DNA from 2 places in the Metabacillus schmidteae genome. Region 2 is predicted to be linked to the other one. Evidence: a T-box and tRNA genes for the amino acid it is inferred to sense, from the RefSeq annotation. Region 2 holds a T-box; the other holds one or more tRNA genes.
What was found. A T-box is a leader RNA that pairs with one kind of tRNA and senses whether it is charged. The one in region 2 lies ahead of serS (serine--tRNA ligase), so its partner is inferred to be a tRNA-Ser.
Positions count from the first base shown of each region.

Region 1: it encodes a tRNA-Ser, which carries the amino acid that the T-box ahead of serS (serine--tRNA ligase) is inferred to sense. The anticodon was not compared.

Region 1 covers NZ_CAESCH010000001.1:1,953,962-1,963,600, reverse strand. Annotated here, with positions in the region: gene HWV59_RS09355 (macrolide family glycosyltransferase) at 1-167, shown strand, start outside; tRNA gene HWV59_RS09350 (tRNA-Arg) at 468-541, opposite strand; tRNA gene HWV59_RS09345 (tRNA-Asn) at 575-649, opposite strand; tRNA gene HWV59_RS09340 (tRNA-Ile) at 659-735, opposite strand; tRNA gene HWV59_RS09335 (tRNA-Gly) at 758-831, opposite strand; tRNA gene HWV59_RS09330 (tRNA-Cys) at 845-918, opposite strand; tRNA gene HWV59_RS09325 (tRNA-Gln) at 925-999, opposite strand; tRNA gene HWV59_RS09320 (tRNA-His) at 1,267-1,342, opposite strand; tRNA gene HWV59_RS09315 (tRNA-Trp) at 1,354-1,427, opposite strand; tRNA gene HWV59_RS09310 (tRNA-Tyr) at 1,439-1,522, opposite strand; tRNA gene HWV59_RS09305 (tRNA-Phe) at 1,533-1,605, opposite strand; tRNA gene HWV59_RS09300 (tRNA-Asp) at 1,997-2,073, opposite strand; tRNA gene HWV59_RS09295 (tRNA-Met) at 2,151-2,227, opposite strand; tRNA gene HWV59_RS09290 (tRNA-Ser) at 2,257-2,349, opposite strand; tRNA gene HWV59_RS09285 (tRNA-Met) at 2,368-2,444, opposite strand; tRNA gene HWV59_RS09280 (tRNA-Ala) at 2,468-2,543, opposite strand; tRNA gene HWV59_RS09275 (tRNA-Pro) at 2,560-2,636, opposite strand; tRNA gene HWV59_RS09270 (tRNA-Arg) at 2,642-2,718, opposite strand; tRNA gene HWV59_RS09265 (tRNA-Leu) at 2,726-2,814, opposite strand; tRNA gene HWV59_RS09260 (tRNA-Gly) at 2,821-2,895, opposite strand; tRNA gene HWV59_RS09255 (tRNA-Leu) at 2,909-2,994, opposite strand; tRNA gene HWV59_RS09250 (tRNA-Val) at 3,015-3,090, opposite strand; tRNA gene HWV59_RS09245 (tRNA-Glu) at 3,112-3,186, opposite strand; rRNA gene rrf (5S ribosomal RNA) at 3,216-3,331, opposite strand; gene HWV59_RS09235 (hypothetical protein) at 3,866-4,174, shown strand; partial or broken gene HWV59_RS09230 (erythromycin esterase family protein) at 4,182-5,451, shown strand; gene HWV59_RS09225 (hypothetical protein) at 5,563-5,751, shown strand; gene HWV59_RS09220 (hypothetical protein) at 5,818-6,228, opposite strand; gene HWV59_RS09215 (3'-5' exonuclease) at 6,407-7,348, shown strand; gene HWV59_RS09210 (hypothetical protein) at 7,390-8,457, opposite strand; gene HWV59_RS09205 (peptidase) at 8,625-9,639, opposite strand, start outside.
Region 2 covers NZ_CAESCH010000001.1:344,252-353,890, reverse strand. Annotated here, with positions in the region: gene dnaX (DNA polymerase III subunit gamma/tau) at 1-1,591, opposite strand, end outside; RNA gene ffs (signal recognition particle sRNA large type) at 1,908-2,171, opposite strand; gene tadA (tRNA adenosine(34) deaminase TadA) at 2,273-2,746, opposite strand; gene HWV59_RS01585 (isochorismatase family cysteine hydrolase) at 2,886-3,419, shown strand; gene HWV59_RS01580 (glycosyl hydrolase family 18 protein) at 3,482-4,768, shown strand; gene HWV59_RS01575 (deoxynucleoside kinase) at 4,939-5,598, shown strand; gene HWV59_RS01570 (deoxynucleoside kinase) at 5,576-6,244, shown strand; tRNA gene HWV59_RS01565 (tRNA-Ser) at 6,403-6,495, opposite strand; gene serS (serine--tRNA ligase) at 6,637-7,920, opposite strand; T-box leader at 7,994-8,214, opposite strand; gene pdxT (pyridoxal 5'-phosphate synthase glutaminase subunit PdxT) at 8,278-8,853, opposite strand; gene pdxS (pyridoxal 5'-phosphate synthase lyase subunit PdxS) at 8,870-9,639, opposite strand, start outside.

The DNA.
Region 1 (9,639 bases), 1.6 Mb from region 2:
CTTTATTGAAAATATTAAACAATAAAGAATATAAACAAAAATGCTCTGAATTTGGAACTCTCTTACAAGAAAAAGGCGGTTACAAAAGAGCCGTATCTGAAATAATGAGATTTTATAAAGAAAACTCGTCGATTGGCGAGCCTGTAAAGGTGAAGCGTGATGCGTAGTTGCACTTATACTTTGTACTTAAAAATGATCACTACGTCGATTAAACTTCTTCGCTGCTAATTTATACTTTCATAACGTGTAAACTAACACGGAATCCTCCTGTCTCTACACTTACATAGACAGTAATAAAATAAAGGAAACTCGTCTTGTTCGCGGCGGGTTTCCTTTTTATATGCATTATATTTTGTCAAACTGAGAGCTACCCACAAGCAACGATTAAAACAATTGTAGTTACATAAAAAGGTCAGATTTGATTATGAAACATACACATTTCGTAATCAAATCTGACCTTTGAAAGACGCGCCTTAGAGGATTCGAACCTCTGACCGACGGCTTAGAAGGCCGTTGCTCTATCCTGCTGAGCTAAAGGCGCATATTCGTTTATTGTTTGTTTTCTCCATAAAAATGGCTCCGCAGGCAGGATTCGAACCTGCGACCGATCGGTTAACAGCCGATAGCTCTACCACTGAGCTACTGCGGAACAAAATCATGGTGGGCCTAAATGGACTCGAACCATCGACCTCACGCTTATCAGGCGTGCGCTCTAACCAGCTGAGCTATAGGCCCATTTATGAAATTTAATATGTAATGGAGCGGGTGAAGGGAATCGAACCCTCATCATCAGCTTGGAAGGCTGAGGTTTTACCACTAAACTACACCCGCATTAAAGATAGATTGGAGGCACCACCCGGATTTGAACCGGGGATAGAGGTTTTGCAGACCTCGGCCTTACCACTTGGCTATGATGCCTTAAAATGGCTGGGCTAGCTGGATTCGAACCAACGCATGTCGCAGTCAAAGTGCGATGCCTTACCGCTTGGCTATAGCCCATTGAATATGCTGCATGAAAGTACTTCCTGAATATTCTACATGAGACTGCACCGCAAGAGGATATTTTGTGATATTTCTGAAAGGAAATATCGCGAAATATCGTCGACTACTAAGTATTCTCAGTGTCTCTATAAAAATTACTCTCTTTATATTACTGTTTCCAACTAAAATTATCTTTAGCGAGAAACCAGCAAGAGGATATTTTGAAATATTTCTGACAAAAATAAAGTTTAATTAAAATCCTTTATTTTCAACTAATTGCTTAATTGGGGCGGCTGATGGGAATCGAACCCACGAATGTCGGAACCACAATCCGATGCGTTAACCACTTCGCCACAACCGCCATTATTTCGTTGGCAGGGGCAGTAGGAATCGAACCCACACCAAAGGTTTTGGAGACCTCTATTCTACCGTTAAACTATGCCCCTATTATATTAAATGGTGGAGGGGGGCAGATTCGAACTGCCGAACCCTAAGGAGCGGATTTACAGTCCGCCGCGTTTAGCCACTTCGCTACCCCTCCACATGAAAGGTGGCTCGGGACGGAATCGAACCGCCGACACATGGATTTTCAGTCCATTGCTCTACCAACTGAGCTACCGAGCCATAATTAATGTGTATTTGAAAAAAGATGAAAATTACCTTTTCAAGTAACTAATTTTAATCTAAGACTTTTAAAGTATTATAGCTTTGACAATTTGTAAATCGTCCTCATCTCAGGATGATTATTCAAGAAGCAGCTCGATGAGTACGCTGAAGTATATTCAGGGAAGCTTTTTCGGGCGTGCTCTACCAACTGAGCTACCGAGCTAAATCAAGTTTACGGCTTCCGCTAAGCTTCGAATCTCTTCGTCAGCTCCCTCACTCACATCCTCACGTATTCTCATACGCTCCGGTGTTCGCTTAGTCGCTTCCTCGACCTTCTCGCTTATCGAAACCCTCTTACACGATACTTAAATTACAATAATAATTTGTTTCTTTTAAAAATATCAATCAATGGCGGTCCGGACGGGACTCGAACCCGCGACCTCCTGCGTGACAGGCAGGCATTCTAACCAACTGAACTACCGGACCAATATTGGTTGCACTTTACAGCACTACTGTGTTTCCTCGCTATGAAGAATAATCGACGTAGCATCGTCAACTTTAATTGGTTGCGGGGACAGGATTTGAACCTGCGACCTTCGGGTTATGAGCCCGACGAGCTACCAGACTGCTCCACCCCGCGATAATAAGTAATTGAAGTAAAAAAACATATGGAGGAGGAAAGGGGATTCGAACCCCTGCGGGCTTTGACACCCCTGTCGGTTTTCAAGACCGATCCCTTCAGCCGGACTTGGGTATTCCTCCAATATACATATGTGTTAATGGTAGCGGCGGAGGGAATCGAACCCACGACCTCACGGGTATGAACCGTACGCTCTAGCCAGCTGAGCTACACCGCCATAAAAAAGTAAAATATTTCATTTGGTGGAGCCTAGCGGGATCGAACCGCTGACCTCCTGCGTGCAAAGCAGGCGCTCTCCCAGCTGAGCTAAGGCCCCAAATCTAATTATTAAATGGTCGGGAAGACAGGATTCGAACCTGCGACCCCTTGGTCCCAAACCAAGTGCTCTACCAAGCTGAGCTACTTCCCGTACTATGGCGCGCCCGAGAGGAGTCGAACCCCTAACCTTTTGATCCGTAGTCAAACGCTCTATCCAATTGAGCTACGGGCGCATATAAGTGGTGCCGAGGACCGGAATCGAACCGGTACGGTAGTCACCTACCGCAGGATTTTAAGTCCTGTGCGTCTGCCAGTTCCGCCACCCCGGCACTTACTGGAGCGGAAGACGGGATTCGAACCCGCGACCCCCACCTTGGCAAGGTGGTGTTCTACCACTGAACTACTTCCGCTTACTATTATTAATGGTGCGGGTGAAGGGACTTGAACCCCCACGTCACAAGGACACTAGATCCTAAGTCTAGCGCGTCTGCCAATTCCGCCACACCCGCATGGTGTGTGAAACTCTATATGGTGGAGGATGACGGGATCGAACCGCCGACCCCCTGCTTGTAAGGCAGGTGCTCTCCCAGCTGAGCTAATCCTCCGAAGCACTTAGTGTGCAAATATGGTGACCCGTACGGGATTCGAACCCGTGTTACCGCCGTGAAAGGGCGGTGTCTTAACCGCTTGACCAACGGGCCAAATTTTATAGTAGTGACCTATGTGGTCAGCCTGGCAACGTCCTACTCTCACAGGGGGAATCCCCCAACTACCATCGGCGCTGAAGAGCTTAACTTCCGTGTTCGGCATGGGAACGGGTGTGACCTCTTCGCCATCATTACCAGACATTTTTTAGAGACATTTCTTATTATAGTAAGTTTTTCAAAAAAAGCAAGAACTTTTTTTATTTCATTTTCCGTGTCCATTTCCTACAATGACACAGGATTTATAATGTAACACAGCTACGATGAAAGTGTCAATAACTTTTCTAATAAATCTTTTGCGACTTCTTTTGAAGACAAGAAATATAATAACATCCTTATTCGAAAAATAAAAGACCCTAAATTAATTTTTTCAAAAAAATTTCCCCTCTACTATTTTTATGATCTAATGCTTTTACTCTGACATAATGATTTCCTTAGAGGTAAACACTATAACTACACCTAAACATCACTTATACCTTCATTATGTATATAAGGTCAAAAATGAGCGTTAATATCTAATTTGTATTAATACCCTAAGATAATAAGTATTGTACTAGATGCCTATGTTATGCAAACCTGATGATTACCTTCTGGAGGTGGAACATTGTCCAATGAAAGGATTGTTGATGTAATAGACGAGAAACTTAAGCAGAAAATTGAACAAGAAATTAAAGGAATGACTTTCACTAAAAATTTCCGCTCTCCTACCGCTGAAGAATGGTACATTTTTTTACCATCCTTTAAGGATCCATTAACAGGTGGAGCACCCGGAAAGGCTATTATCCATTACAACTTGTATGACACAAAACACATTTTTATCAATACAACGATTATTTTTGATGATCCTGATTTACATAATAATAAACATCATCAGCTTGTTTATTTACTCGCTGATGAAATTGTAAACAGACTTGTTGGTTATGCTGACACCTTATTATCAGTACATTCAGGTGAAAACTCCTACAATGCAGAATACAAACAATAATAGAGGGATGAAAATGAACGTAAAACTAATCCAAACCATAAAAGAAGAATCAAGTCCTTTCCACGAACAAGAAGGAGTTGATTCTTTAATAAGTAAGGTAAATGACGAAACACTTGTTCTACTTGGTGAATCTTCACACGGAACTTCAGAATTTTATAAGATTCGATCTGAACTTTCAAAGAAACTAATTTTAGAAAAAGGGTTTAATTATATAGCCGTTGAAGGTGATTGGCCTGCTTGTCAACAAATAAATAAGTATATTAAAGGGTTGGATCACACCTATTCCAATGCCAGTGAAGTCCTGTCTTCTTTTCACCGTTGGCCAACATGGATGTGGGCAAATGAGGAAATCATTGAGTTAATTGAGTGGTTAAAGGATTACAACCTCGACAAATCAATTAATCACAAGATTGGTTTTTATGGGATTGACGTCTATTCATTATGGGAATCTATTGATGAGCTTATAGCATATTTAGAAGAAATTAAATCTCCACAAATTGAATTCGCAAAAAAGGCATTTTCATGCTTTGAACCTTTCAATCGTCGTCCTGAAAAATACGGACTATCAGCATCTTTCTATGGTGAAGACTGTTTGAACGAAGTCACAAAGCTTTTAACTGAAATTACGTTAAATAAACTAACTAAATCTGACTCTGAAGAAAATTTAAATCTTGAAGTAAATGCGATTATTACGGCTAATGCTGAGAATTATTACAGAACGATGGTCGTAAATGACAATGAGTCATGGAATATCCGCGACAGACATATGGTAGAGGCATTAAATAAAATACACGAATTTTATGGTACACAAGCAAAAGGAATTGTCTGGGAGCATAACACACATGTTGGAGATGCACGGGCAACTGATATGGCTGATGAAGGTGTTGTAAATGTTGGACAATTACTTAGAGAAGAAAAAGGTACTGAATCTATCTTTATTATTGGGTTTGGTACCCATAGAGGAACCGTTATCGCTGCAGATGAATGGGGCGTTCCACCAAAACAGATGATTATTCCTCCAGCTCAAAAAGGAAGTTGGGAAGATGCCATGCACCAAGCTGGGACCACACGATAAATTCATCTATTTTACAGGATACAATCGTCATTTGTTTCAAAGACCAATAGGACATCGAGCGATCGGAGTCGTCTATAACCCTGCTTACGAACAATATGGGAATTACGTACCTTCCTCCATGTCAGATCGATATGATGCCTTTATCTATATAAATGTGACAAATGCTCTCCACCCTCTAAGCATTGAAAAAGTGTTCCTATAAAAGATAAAAACAATATTTTACTCTCAAATTTGTTTGAAGTAAAGGCTAGATATTAAATTCCTACTTGTTATAATGCAATCAAGATCAATTTTTTCAAAAGGGTGGGCATTTATGGGGAACACGTGTAGATTTGTTGTCAATGCAGTTGGTAAGCAAGGTGAAACATACTATACACAACTCAATACAAAAAAAGAATTAGAAAATTGGATTTCAGACCACCAAGAAAAACTTTTAATGGATGAATTAAAAATAGTAGATAAAAAACTACCACCTTTTTTTAAATGGTTTTTAAACAAATAGGATATAAAAAAGGATGACCTTCAAAAGGACTTTACCCTTGGAGTTCATCCTTTTATTTTTCCTTTCTCACCTTCTATTTCGGACAATTCCCCTCAACACTTCTTTACTAAACATTTTTTCTATCTCCGGTATTGATAATTTTAAATGCTTATCAATAAGTTTAGCTGTTTGCTCTCTTTGTAAAATCAATTGTATATTTGCAGGATCACGTAATTTTGCACTCATCTTCCATTCATGAAAGGCATTTGCGAAAGCAACATAGCTTCTAGACAAAATGGCTAATACATGACGCAAACGCCTCTTCGCAACTACCTCCTGTTGTACAATCATAATAGTTGATCTTGTTAAAGAAACAACTTCCCTCAGTAGTGACGAAATATACAAGTCATGAGGATGTTGACTAAAAGAGAAATGTCTTAATAAATTTTTCATATATTTGTAGCTCTTAAATAAATCATCATTCAATGTGCCTATCAATTCCATCTACTCCTTTCATCATATATTTATGTTTAGATGAAGGAAGGCATGTTGACAAAAATCTACTTATTGCATTTCTCAATCACAATTCCTTAGCGTTCAGATATATTAACAAAAATTGTATCTACCAATTCTTCCCCCCTCCTCATATAATTACCTGTTGAGAGGGTGAAAATGAATGGCAGACATCAAACAATTTGTTTTTTTCGATTTTGAAATGTTGTGTTCGGATACCGGGATGGCTTTTGATGAGATGGAGGCTATTCGTTTAGGCGCTGTTAAATATGATCTTGAAACTGAAAAGGTTTCATACTTTGATCAATTTATTCGTCCCCAAAACACTGAGCCTTTAACAAAATTTTGTAAGGATCTGACTGGGATAAATGACGAGGACTTAGTTAATGCGGAATCCTTTAAAGAGGTTTTCACTGGTTTTTTAGAGTGGGTCGGCGGAATTAAGAAGACAAAGTATTTTTCATGGTCACCAAGTGATCTCTTCCGCTTAAAAATCGATACCATGAGACATGAAATTCCTGAACGAACGCTTAAAAAGATAGAGCAACGATATACTGATTTTCAGAAGGTTTTTACAATTCAGGTTTCAAAAAAACCAATTTCTGTTGAAGATGCTCTAAAGCTTTATAATTTAGAATTTATAGGTGAAAAGCATAATCCAATGTATGATGCTTACAATACTTTCCGTATTTACCAAACTTTTATGAATAAACCGATTCAGTCTGATCTTATTATGGTTCAAAAATTTATTCTTAATGATATACAACCTATTGATCTTAAGGATATGAATATAAAATTACGAACTCAACTATACAATGATGCTAGACAAGTATCTAATCAACTTCGCCATATCTATCGTTTACGTGATATGAAAAAGCTACTAAAACCTATCGGACGAACTGCACTAAAATATGAAAATGTGGTATTAAATCGTTCAGGCATTTTTTCAGAGGATACTATTCATTATGCCCAATGTTTTTTATCCTTTTATGAAGATTTTGTCCATACTTATAACGAACATTTTTCTTATTCTTCTAAAACAGTTATCTTACATGAACATCAACTTCGTCCAATAGAACAGATAAAGCAAACGAATGCTTGTTAGTATAATTATGGGACTTACCATATATGGCAGTCCCTTTCATTTTATCTTGAATGTTCAATTTTTTTTACTAGCATTTGATAAAATTTCTCGGGTTCGTCTGGTGAAAGATGAATTTTTGTTATTTTTCTCTTAAAACCGTACATTAATTCTGCTTTAATAGGGTGATTCAGTTCAATTTCAAAAATCGGCTTTTCTTTCATAAAATCTGTTAATACCGCATCAAATACCATTTTACTTTCTTCTTTTGTTAATTCTTCAGGACCTACGTAATAGGTAATCTCTTTTATTTCTTCAAAAGGCACGACCAACTTCTTTCTAATTCCAACCTGCATATAAAGAAGCTTATTTGTCAGTATAAAGGGACTAAGTCGAATTGCTTGAATATCTGCAAGTATATAAATGAGAGTATAAAGATTGAATACTAGTAACACATAACTTATAATCTCATTCCATGAATGGAGCAAAAAGTGAAATCCTACCGATTCAAGTATTAAAGCATGAATAAGCATGATTGAGAAAGCAATAGCACTTGTTTTTTTATGGTAGGTAAACATCGTGGCTTCATTACCATCCGAAGATCCCTTTTTATTCCAAGTAAAGAAACTATAATAAAACATAGTTATCTCAGAGGTGATTACATCTAAAAAACGTGAGGGCTTTATTTTCCTCTTCAACTCAGTATCGAATCTATATGAAAATGCAGGGATTTCTGATTGATGTAGTTTTACTCCTTTTATGATAACAGGAAATTTTGTCACGATTTTAAACACAATATATAACTCAAACAGAAGGAACGCTGCTTCTCCTGCAAATAGAATATATTTGATAAAAGAATACGAGGACAATAAACCATTAGGAACAATGAGAAGTGCAACACCATAGCCAGCTAATGCAACCGGAAGAATGTATTTGACGGAATACCGCTTTCTAAGAATGAATAGATAGGTTAATAGAGGGAGAACAATCATGCAATCAAATAATGTCGCCAAAGCGATCCCTTCAGGAAGCGGTTGCACAATTGAGGTACGGTATAGAATTGTATTAGTAGTGATAATTAAAAACAATAAACAACTAAATAAGATCCAATTTCTTTTGGTTATCATCATCATTATTTATACCTCCTATAGTTATCATTATACCGCTCACTAAAGTGAAAAGGAGGTGAATTATTAGGATAAATTTGACAAATTCATGTAGTTCATAAACGATGCGCTTATAAAAATTAAGAGACCGACCTAATACAAGTCCGCCTCTACCAGTTGATAAGTATCTCTTCTTATCCTTCTACCCCACACCACTCTACAACTGTCAAAGCAATGATCGCTGCTGCTTCAACTACTTTATCAATTTCAATGTATTCATTAGGGTAATGGGCTTTTTCTGTTACCCCGGGACCAAAGACAATTGTTGGGGTCGAACCTACATGTGTTAGCAAACCTCCGTCTGTCCCCCATGGTGATGCTTCAATGACCGGCTCTTCCCCTATGACTTCAGAATAACTAGCTGATAACGTTTTTATCATCTCATGATTAAGGTTTATCGAGCCGGGTACCCATCTTGCACCAAACCATTCAAGTGATACTGGGTAATCGTTAAACCATGGATCAACTTGTTTAAGATTATGAATCCAGTTCTCTAGTTCGTTTTTAGCTTGACTTATTGTTTCATCTGGAGAAATACCCATTCTTCCTTCTAATTTCACAAGGTCAGCTACAGAGGACGGCCAATCACCACCTTCTATTTTTCCGATATTTATTGGAATTGGGATCGGAATTTTTTTGTATAGGGGATCATGAATTTTTTCATTTCTTCGCTTCTCTAACTCTCTTACATGCTCTATCACAAGCATAGCTTTCTCTATTGCACTAACCCCTTCATAGCGAGTTCCTCCATGTGCCGACCTTCCCTTTACAGATAAACGGAACCACATAGATCCTTGTTGTTTAGGAAAAATTTTCATGTTTGTAGGTTCTGGAATAATCGCTGCGTCAGCCTTGTATCCTTTTAAAATAGCAGATAGTGTGCCGGCACCTCCACTTTCTTCTTCTATGACACTTTGAAAAATAACATCTCCTTTTAAAGGAATACCAAGAGCACGGATGGCTGATAAAGCTAAAAGAAGGGAAACATTACCGCCCTTCATATCTGTTGCTCCACGTCCATATAACTTTCCATCAATCACTTTCCCGCTATATGGTTGATGCTCCCACTGAGCAATATCTCCTTCAGGCACAACATCAATATGTCCATTTAATATAATTGAGCGACCCTCACCTGTACCTTTTAAAATT
Region 2 (9,639 bases):
TTTGATCACTTAAAAATTCTTTTCTTATTTTACCCCAATCTTGCTCAGGGACGCCAACCATTTCCATGCTTTTACCGACAATTTCTTGTAAGATTACCTCTAAGTTAGTGCGTACATTATTATTATTTTCCGCTACCATCTTACAATGAATTTCAAACTTAAATTTTAAAACAAAGGCATTCTCTGAAGCTGCTACCGGCTCACTATCATTTAAAAGTGCTGCATGTGATACTTTATTCTGACGCCGAAGCATTTCTAAAAGCTCCGCCCATCTCCCTTTAATGACGTCTAAATCTTTTCTCGTCGCAGTTTTTAGGATTTCTTGTATCCTGCCTTCCGGAGTTTTATATCCGCTTTTCATAGACCTTTGCTTCGGTTCTTTTGAACCTGTATTTCCTTGTTGAGGTGCTGAAATCCCTTGCTGTTTAAGTCGGTTTACTTCTGATTGTAAACTAGTTATTTTTTCTAGTAAAGATTGATACTCTTCCTGATTATTGTGAGATGGAGTTGTTTGTTGACAGAGCTTCACTAAGGCAACCTCAAGGAAAATACGGGGATGATTTGTCCATTTCATTTCCTGTTGGCTCTTACTTAACAGTTCAATGATCTCATATATTTCAGAAGATGGTATTTCCTTGGATAACTGAATAAATTGATCATCTACCGACACACGCTCTAAAACATCCTCCAGTGTAGGTGCTGTCTGATATAGGAGCATATCACGATAATAAAAGATAAAGTCTTCAATAAATCTACTCGGGTCTTTTCCCTGATACATTAATTGATCCAATGCTTGCAGGGCAACTGTCACATCTTTATGATGGATTGCTTCTGCAATCTTTCCAATCATCTCTTGTGATACCGATCCTGTTATGAGTAATGCTTCATTTAATGTTACTTGATCATCACTATATGAAATTGCCTGATCAAGTAAACTTAATGCATCACGCATACCGCCATCAGCTGCTCTCGCAATAACATCAAGTGCTTCCTCTTCGACATTTACCTGTTGATTATGTATAATCTCTTTCATTCTCCCTACAATAGAAGCAGCTGTAATTCTTCGAAAATCAAATCGTTGACAGCGAGAGATAATTGTTAAAGGAATTTTATGAGGTTCAGTTGTAGCTAATATAAAAATAACATGCTTTGGTGGTTCTTCGAGAGTTTTTAATAAAGCATTAAAGGCTCCAATGGATAACATATGAACTTCATCAACAATATATACTTTATATTGAACTGAAGATGGAGCATATTTCACTTTATCCCTAATATCTCGTATTTCATCTACACCATTATTTGATGCAGCATCAATTTCAATTACATCTGAAATGGAACCGTTTGTAATACCTTTACAAGCAGCACACTCATTACAAGGCTCAGCAACTGGTGCTTTTTCACAATTGACTGCTTTTGCAAAGATCTTTGCTGCGCTCGTTTTTCCTGTCCCACGTGGTCCTGAAAAAAGATAGGCATGTGAAAACTTGTTTTGTAATAGGGCATTTTGTAAGGTTTTTGTAATATGTTCTTGCCCAACCACATCATGAAATAGCTGTGGTCGAAAAACACGGTATAATGCTTGATAACCCACAAAAACGTCTCCCTTCTATTTCATCTTCTTTATTATAACAACCATCGTCACTTTTACAAAGTTGTTTCTTAGAAAAGCGCAAGCGCCTTATAAATTATGATACTAAGAAAAGCGCAAGGCGCCCGCCTATCGGCGACAAGCATAAGGCGAATAGGAATAGAAGGTGCTCTTTACCTTCAATTTCTATTTGACTAGACCCTAAAGCCGATGGCGCCTGGAGCTAGACACTAAAACTATGTACAAAATTTATATTTTCTTAACGTGCAAAATAAAAAACTCACTCAAAATGAGTGAGTTTTATTTAAAATATAAACTGCCGTGCACCTTCCGTCGATTAGCCACCATAGGCGTTACTTAAGCAGTTAGCTCGGCTCAGGCAACCCTGCGGCACATGAGAGTTTCCACTTAATGCTGCTTCCTTCCGGACCTGACATGGTTCATGGATTCCCATTGCGCAGGACCCAAGCGTCAACACCACTTACTTAAGGCAGCCCTACAGTAAGCTAACCTCTAGAAGGGATTCGGCCTCGCTAGAGCGGATTGCGAGTACAGGGCACCGCTACCTCCCCGCTTAGCACGGCAAAATTGATACCATATTAAGTTGCATCGTTTTTGTCGACGCATGTATAAGTATATATGCTAATCATATAAATTGCAACTTCTAGACGATGTAAGTTTTTGTCAGGATTGCTTTTTTTGTTTATTTCGCCTCCTTAAGTCCTTAAAAAATGAACTTAACAATTCACTACATGCATGCTCCTCAATACCCTTTGTCACCTCAACCTGATGGTTAAACCTCTCTTCTTGTAAAAGATTCATCAGTGTACCTGCACAACCACCTTTAGGATCAGAAGCTCCATATACAACCCGTCCAATCCTTGAAAGAACAATGGCTCCTGCACACATTGGACATGGCTCTAAGGTGACATATAATGTGGCATGTTCTAATCTCCAGGATCCTATCTCTTTACAAGCTTTATCTATAGCTAATATTTCCGCATGGGCAATAGATCGCTGTTCCTTTTCTCTTAGATTATGAGCTGTGGAAACAACAGTATTATCTAATACAATAACAGCCCCGATTGGGACCTCCCCTATCTCACCCGCCTTTTCCGCTTCCTCTAAAGCTAAATTCATATAATATTGATCATTCAAATTAATAGATCCTCCCTATAGAAATGATACAATTGTTACATATTAATCTCATGTTAAGTAGAAATCACTTTTGATAAGTTAAAGTTTTAGGTTCCTACTTATCAATGCCTAAACTGTTTAAAAAGGAGAATAAGCTGATATGAAAAATAATAAACAAGCACTTCTTATTATAGACATGATTAATGACTTCAATTTTGGCCACGGCCCTATCTTAGCAGAACAAGCTGAAACAATCTCCCACAATATTCTCTCACTGAAAAATAAAATGAAAACAGATAATTGCCCTATTATCTATGTTAATGATCATTATAACTTATGGCAGGCTAACTTTGAAAAAATCGCCCGAAAATGTAGCAACTCTTTAAGTGAAAAGATTATTCACCGTTTATATCCAAACGATGATGACTTTTTTTTAATAAAACCCAAACACTCCGCTTTTTACGGAACAGCTTTGAATACATTATTATATAGTCTTAACGTAAAAGAACTCGTGATTACAGGAGTAGCCGGTAATATTTGCGTACTGTTTACAGCAAATGACGCGTATATGAGAGAATACGATATTACCATCCCTGCTAACTGTATTGCATCTAACAGCAAAAAAGATAATGACTTTGCTTTAAGCATGATGGAAAACACATTAAAGGCAACTATTACCCATAGAGAAAATTAAATAACATGCATCAGGCCTTCTCATCATATGATGTACAAAAATGTATTTTGAGGAGGACAAACATGCAAATACATATTGTCCAACAAGGACAAAGCTTGTTTGGTATTGCACAGGCTTATAATACGACTGCTGAGGAAATTATTCGTACAAATGAAATTCAAAACCCAAACAATCTAGTCATCGGCCAAGCGATTGTAATTCCTATTAAGGGAAGGTTTTATTGGGTACAGCCTGGAGATAGTTTATACTCGATTGCTCAAAGATATGGGATTTCCGCATCAGAATTAGCTAGAATTAATAATATTCCCTTGAATCAACCTCTTTCAATAGGTGTGAAGCTCTATATTCCTGAAGGAGAAAAAAGATCAGTTGAGTCAAATGCTTATATTGAACCAAGAGGCACAAGTGTTTCAGCTAACCTTGAGCAGGCAGCAAGGGATGCAGCACCATACTTAACCTATTTAGGACCATTTAGTTTCCAAATTCAGCGCGATGGAACTCTTAAAGAGCCACTTCTAAACAATTTCCCTCAAATCGCGCGGGATAATAATGTTACGTTAATGATGGCAATTACGAATTTAGAAAATGATCAATTTAGTGATGAACTAGGGAGAATTATTTTAACCAATACAGAAATACAAAATAAGCTTTTAAATAACATTGTTACAACTGCTAAGAAATATGGCTTCCGTGATATCCATTTTGATATGGAGTTTTTAAGACCGCAAGATCGTGAAGCCTATAACCAATTTTTACGAAAGGCAAAAGCCCGTTTCAACCAGGAAGGTTGGCTTCTCTCTACAGCACTGGCACCTAAAACAAGTGCTACACAAAAAGGTCGTTGGTATGAAGCACATGACTATAAAGCACATGGGCAGATAGTGGATTTTGTTGTAATCATGACATATGAATGGGGATATAGCGGCGGCCCGCCAATGGCTGTTTCACCTATAGGTCCGGTGAGAGAAGTTCTGGAATACGCCATTACTGAAATGCCAAGTCGTAAAATTATGATGGGACAAAATTTATATGGCTATGATTGGACATTACCTTTTGTTCCTGGAGGGCAATTTGCGAAGGCAGTTAGTCCTCAGCAGGCAATTCAACTTGCTAGTACAAATAACGTACCAATCCGTTATGATCAAGAGGCACAGGCACCTCATTTTAATTACACAGATGCAAGCGGAAAAGAACATAAGGTCTGGTTTGAAGACGCAAGATCCATTCAAGCAAAATTTGACCTTATTAAAGAACTGAATTTACGTGGAATAAGCTATTGGAAACTCGGACTTTCATTTCCTCAAAACTGGTTATTACTAGCTGATAATTTCCAGATAGAAAAAAAATAATAAAGCAGTAAGAGGCACTCATTACAGTATGAGTGCCTTTTTAAGTTATTCAAATACAAAACTAGAAAATGTAAACAATCCTATAAATACATTACTCAAAAAGAGAGTTGCATGGTAAAATGAATTTTGTCGATTTTTAAGATCAGGTGTTTCGTTCCAAAGGAGGACCCATAATGAATATACCCTTTATTACTGTAGAGGGACCGATCGGTGTTGGTAAAACATCATTAGCGAAAGCAATTGCCGATAACTATCAATTCCATTTACTAAAAGAAATTGTTGAGGAAAATCCCTTTCTTGGAAAGTTCTATACAGATATTGAAGAGTGGAGCTTTCAAACAGAAATGTTTTTTCTTTGCAATCGATATAAACAATTAGAAGATATTAATAAAAAGTTTTTACAAGCAACTAAACCAGTTGTAGCTGATTATCATATCTTTAAGAATCTTATCTTTGCTAAGCGTACACTAAAGCATGAACAATATGATAAGTATTTAAAAATTTATGATATTTTAACTGAAGGTATGCCTAAACCAAATCTAATTATTTATTTGAATGCTGGTCTTGATACACTATTAGCAAGAATTGAAAAAAGAGGCCGTGAAATAGAGCACAAAATAGATCCCCATTATCTTCAGCAACTTTCTGAGGACTATGAAATAGCCATGTCACAATGGGAAAAGGAAAATCCTTCGATTCCCGTTATCCGCTTTAATGGTGATACATTAGACTTCGTCCAAAATAAACAAGACTTAACATATATATTAAATACACTAGAACAGTACTTGCAAAAAGGAGCAACGACAGATGAATTTACGAGAAAAATATAAAATTCCTCACAATGCCGTCATTACGATAGCTGGTACTGTAGGAGTTGGAAAATCTACCATGACGAAAGCTTTAGCAAAGGAGTTGAATTTCAAAACTTCTTTCGAAAAGGTAGATTCAAATCCGTATCTTGATCAATTTTACGCTGATTTTGAAAGATGGAGCTTTCATTTACAAATCTATTTCCTTGCAGAACGTTTCAAAGAGCAAAAGAAAATTTTTGAATATGGCGGAGGATTTATCCAGGATCGTTCCATTTATGAAGATACAGGAATCTTTGCTAGAATGCATTATGAAAAAGGGACAATGTCTGAGGTTGACTACGAAACATATAAAAATCTTTTTGAGGCAATGGTAATGACTCCGTATTTCCCACATCCAGATCTTCTCATTTATTTAGAAGGAAGCTTGGATGATATTTTATCCCGCATTAAATTGCGAGGGCGTCCGATGGAACAGCAAACACCTGTTGAATATTGGACAGAAATGCATCAAAGATATGAAAACTGGATTAATAATTTTAATGCCTGTCCTGTTTTACGTATAAATATTAATGATTATGATATTATGGAAAATGAACAATCTATTGAACCTATTATCGAGAGAATCGGCTATTTTATCGAACAGACAAAATTTCTAAAAAAATAAAAGGATGACATAAAGGTTTTTCTTCCTTTATGTCATCCTCTTTTTATATGTAAAAATAACTTAAATTTAGATACAAAAAAAATCGTTACTGAATTGTAACGATTTACATCAATCTCCCATATTTTATGCGCTGAATATGAGAATATATTTTAAAATTATGGAGGAGGAAAGGGGATTCGAACCCCTGCGGGCTTTGACACCCCTGTCGGTTTTCAAGACCGATCCCTTCAGCCGGACTTGGGTATTCCTCCGTATTGACAAGATATAATTTATCATAGATTCTATATGCCTGTCAACAATTTATCGAAACTTTTTTCACAATATTAATTTATCCTTTTTTGAATGGGATTATTCCTAAATAAGGGAGCCATTTAGACTCCCTATTCATGTTTTTAGTCTGCTATACTAATTCTTTCTTTATTTCCCATATAAGGTCTAAGTACTTCAGGAATAATAACTGTCCCATCTTCCTGTTGGTAATTTTCCAATATAGCCGCAACTGTTCGACCAATGGCTAAACCTGAACCATTTAATGTGTGAACGTGTTCTACCTTCGCTTTAGGATCTCTTCTAAATCGAATATTTGCCCGGCGTGCTTGAAATCCCTCAAAATTACTGCAAGAAGAAATTTCACGGTATGTTCCATAGCTCGGCATCCAAACCTCAAGGTCATACTTTTTAGCAGCTGTAAAGCCTAAATCTGCTGTACACATGCTCATCACACGATATGGCAGTCCTAATAGCTGAAGGACCTTTTCAGCATGCCCTGTCAGCTTTTCAAGCTCTTCATAAGAATCCTCCGGTTTAACAAAGCGAACAAGCTCTACTTTATTAAATTGATGCTGACGGATTAATCCTCTTGTATCTCTTCCGGCAGATCCGGCTTCAGAACGGAAATTCGCACTAAACCCTACATAGCCAATAGGAAGTTGTTCAACATTAAGGATTTCCTCACGGTGCATATTTGTAACAGGTACTTCTGCAGTCGGTATTAAGAAATAATCTTCTCCTGCAATTTTAAAAGCATCTTCCTCAAACTTAGGCAACTGACCTGTCCCTGTCATACTATCACGATTCACGATAAAAGGTGGGATGATTTCTGTATAATCATGCTCATCAACATGAAGATCCAACATAAAGTTAAAGAGTGCTCTCTCCAAACGGGCACCTAAGCCACGATAAAAAACGAAACGGCTTCCTGTTACTTTTGCTGCTCGTTCAAAATCCAGAATTTGTAGACCATCTGCAATATCCCAGTGTGGCTTTGGTTCATATCCAAAGTTAGGTTGTTCGCCCCATGTTCTAATTTCAACATTATCATCTTCTGTTTCGCCAACCGGAACACTATCATGAGGAATATTAGGAATAGATAATAAAAGGTGATCCAGCTCAGCCTCTACCTCACGTAATTGCTCATCAAACCCTTTAATTTTTTCTCCTACTTCTTTCATTTCCTTGATTAAATGATCCGCATCCTGCTTCTCTCTTTTTAGCTGAGCAACTTGGGCAGAAACATCATTTCTTTTGCTTTTTAACTCTTCAGTAGAAGTAATGAGCTCTCTTCTTTTTTTATCAAGTTCTTCAAACTTTCCAAAATCAGTTAAATCCTCACCGCGTTTAGATAACTTTTCTTTTACTTCTTCAAGATTTGTACGTAGAAATTTAATATCTAACATAATGACTGCTCTCCTTTTCATAATTTGCCCGTGACGAGGAAGATTCTAAGCAACAAAAAAACTCCCGTCCCCAAAAAGGGACGAGAGTTACCCGCGTTGCCACCCTAGTTAAGAATACACACTGTATTCTTCACTTAATGAATAACGGTCATAGCCGGAATAGCCTACTTAAACAATTGTTAGTTCAGCCATTCATTCAAGGATGGATTCGCAGGCATCTATCACCGATTTTCACCAGCCATCGGCTCTCTATAGATAGAACATCATGCTACTAGTTCCTATCATCACGTTTGCTTAATTTATTTAGTATAAATTAATTTACTATAAGTTTATAGTAGTCGCAAGTTTTTTATACACTTATTTAGACTCTTTTACCATATTTACAAATAATTGAGTCATCCGATGATCATCTGTTAATTCCGGATGGAATGAGCATCCAAGGAATTGTCCTTGACGAGCTGCAACAATTCGGCCATTATGCTTCGATAGAATCTCCACATCTTCACCAACCTCAACAATATGAGGAGCGCGGATAAAGACTCCTACAAAGTCCTCTCCAACACCGGTAATCATTAATTCAGCCTCAAAACTATCCTTTTGACGGCCAAATGAATTACGCTCTACCGTTACATCTAATAACCCTAAGTGAGATTGATCATATCCCACAAGATTCTTAGCCAACAGAATTAATCCTGCACATGTACCAAACATAGGCTTTCCAGATGCAGCAAACTCTTTTAATGGCTCCATAAAATTATATTTATCGATAAGGCGACGCATCGTTGTGCTCTCGCCACCAGGAATGATTAAGCCATCAAGGTCTGCAAGCTGATCAACTGTTTTAACAACAACTCCCTCAGCTTCACATGCCTCTATTGAACGAACATGCTCTCTTACAGCACCTTGTAACCCTAATACACCAATTTTCAGCATGTTAAAAACTCCTTTGTTACCAACCACGCTCTTGCATTCTGTGCTCTGGTAAAAGACTTGAAATTTCAATTCCCTGCATTGCAGATCCAAGTCCTTTAGAAAGTTTCGCAATTAGTTCATAGTCTTGATAATGAGTTGTTGCTTCTACAATTGAGCGTGCAAATTTAGCTGGATTTTCTGATTTGAAGATACCAGATCCAACAAATACTCCATCAGCACCTAGTTGCATCATTAACGCAGCATCGGCAGGAGTTGCTACACCACCGGCAGCAAAGTTAACAACCGGTAATTTACCTTCTTTTTTAATTTGAAGAAGAAGCTCAAAAGGAGCACCTAAATTTTTCGCTTCTGTCATTAACTCATCTTCGCTCATTGCAGCTACTTTGCGAATTTGTGCATTCACTTTACGCATATGACGAACAGCTTCAACAATGTTTCCTGTTCCCGGCTCACCTTTTGTACGAAGCATAGATGCACCTTCTGCAATACGGCGAGTTGCTTCACCTAGATCACGGCAACCGCAAACGAATGGTACTGTGAAGTCACTTTTTAATAAGTGATACTCTTCATCTGCAGGAGTTAAAACTTCACTTTCGTCAATATAGTCTACACCCATTGCCTCTAATACACGTGCTTCTACAATATGTCCGATACGTGCTTTTGCCATAACTGGAATCGATACAGCATTCATTACTTCCTCTACAATTGTTGGATCAGCCATTCTTGCTACACCACCGGCAGCACGAATGTCAGCAGGAACTCGTTCAAGTGCCATTACAGCAACTG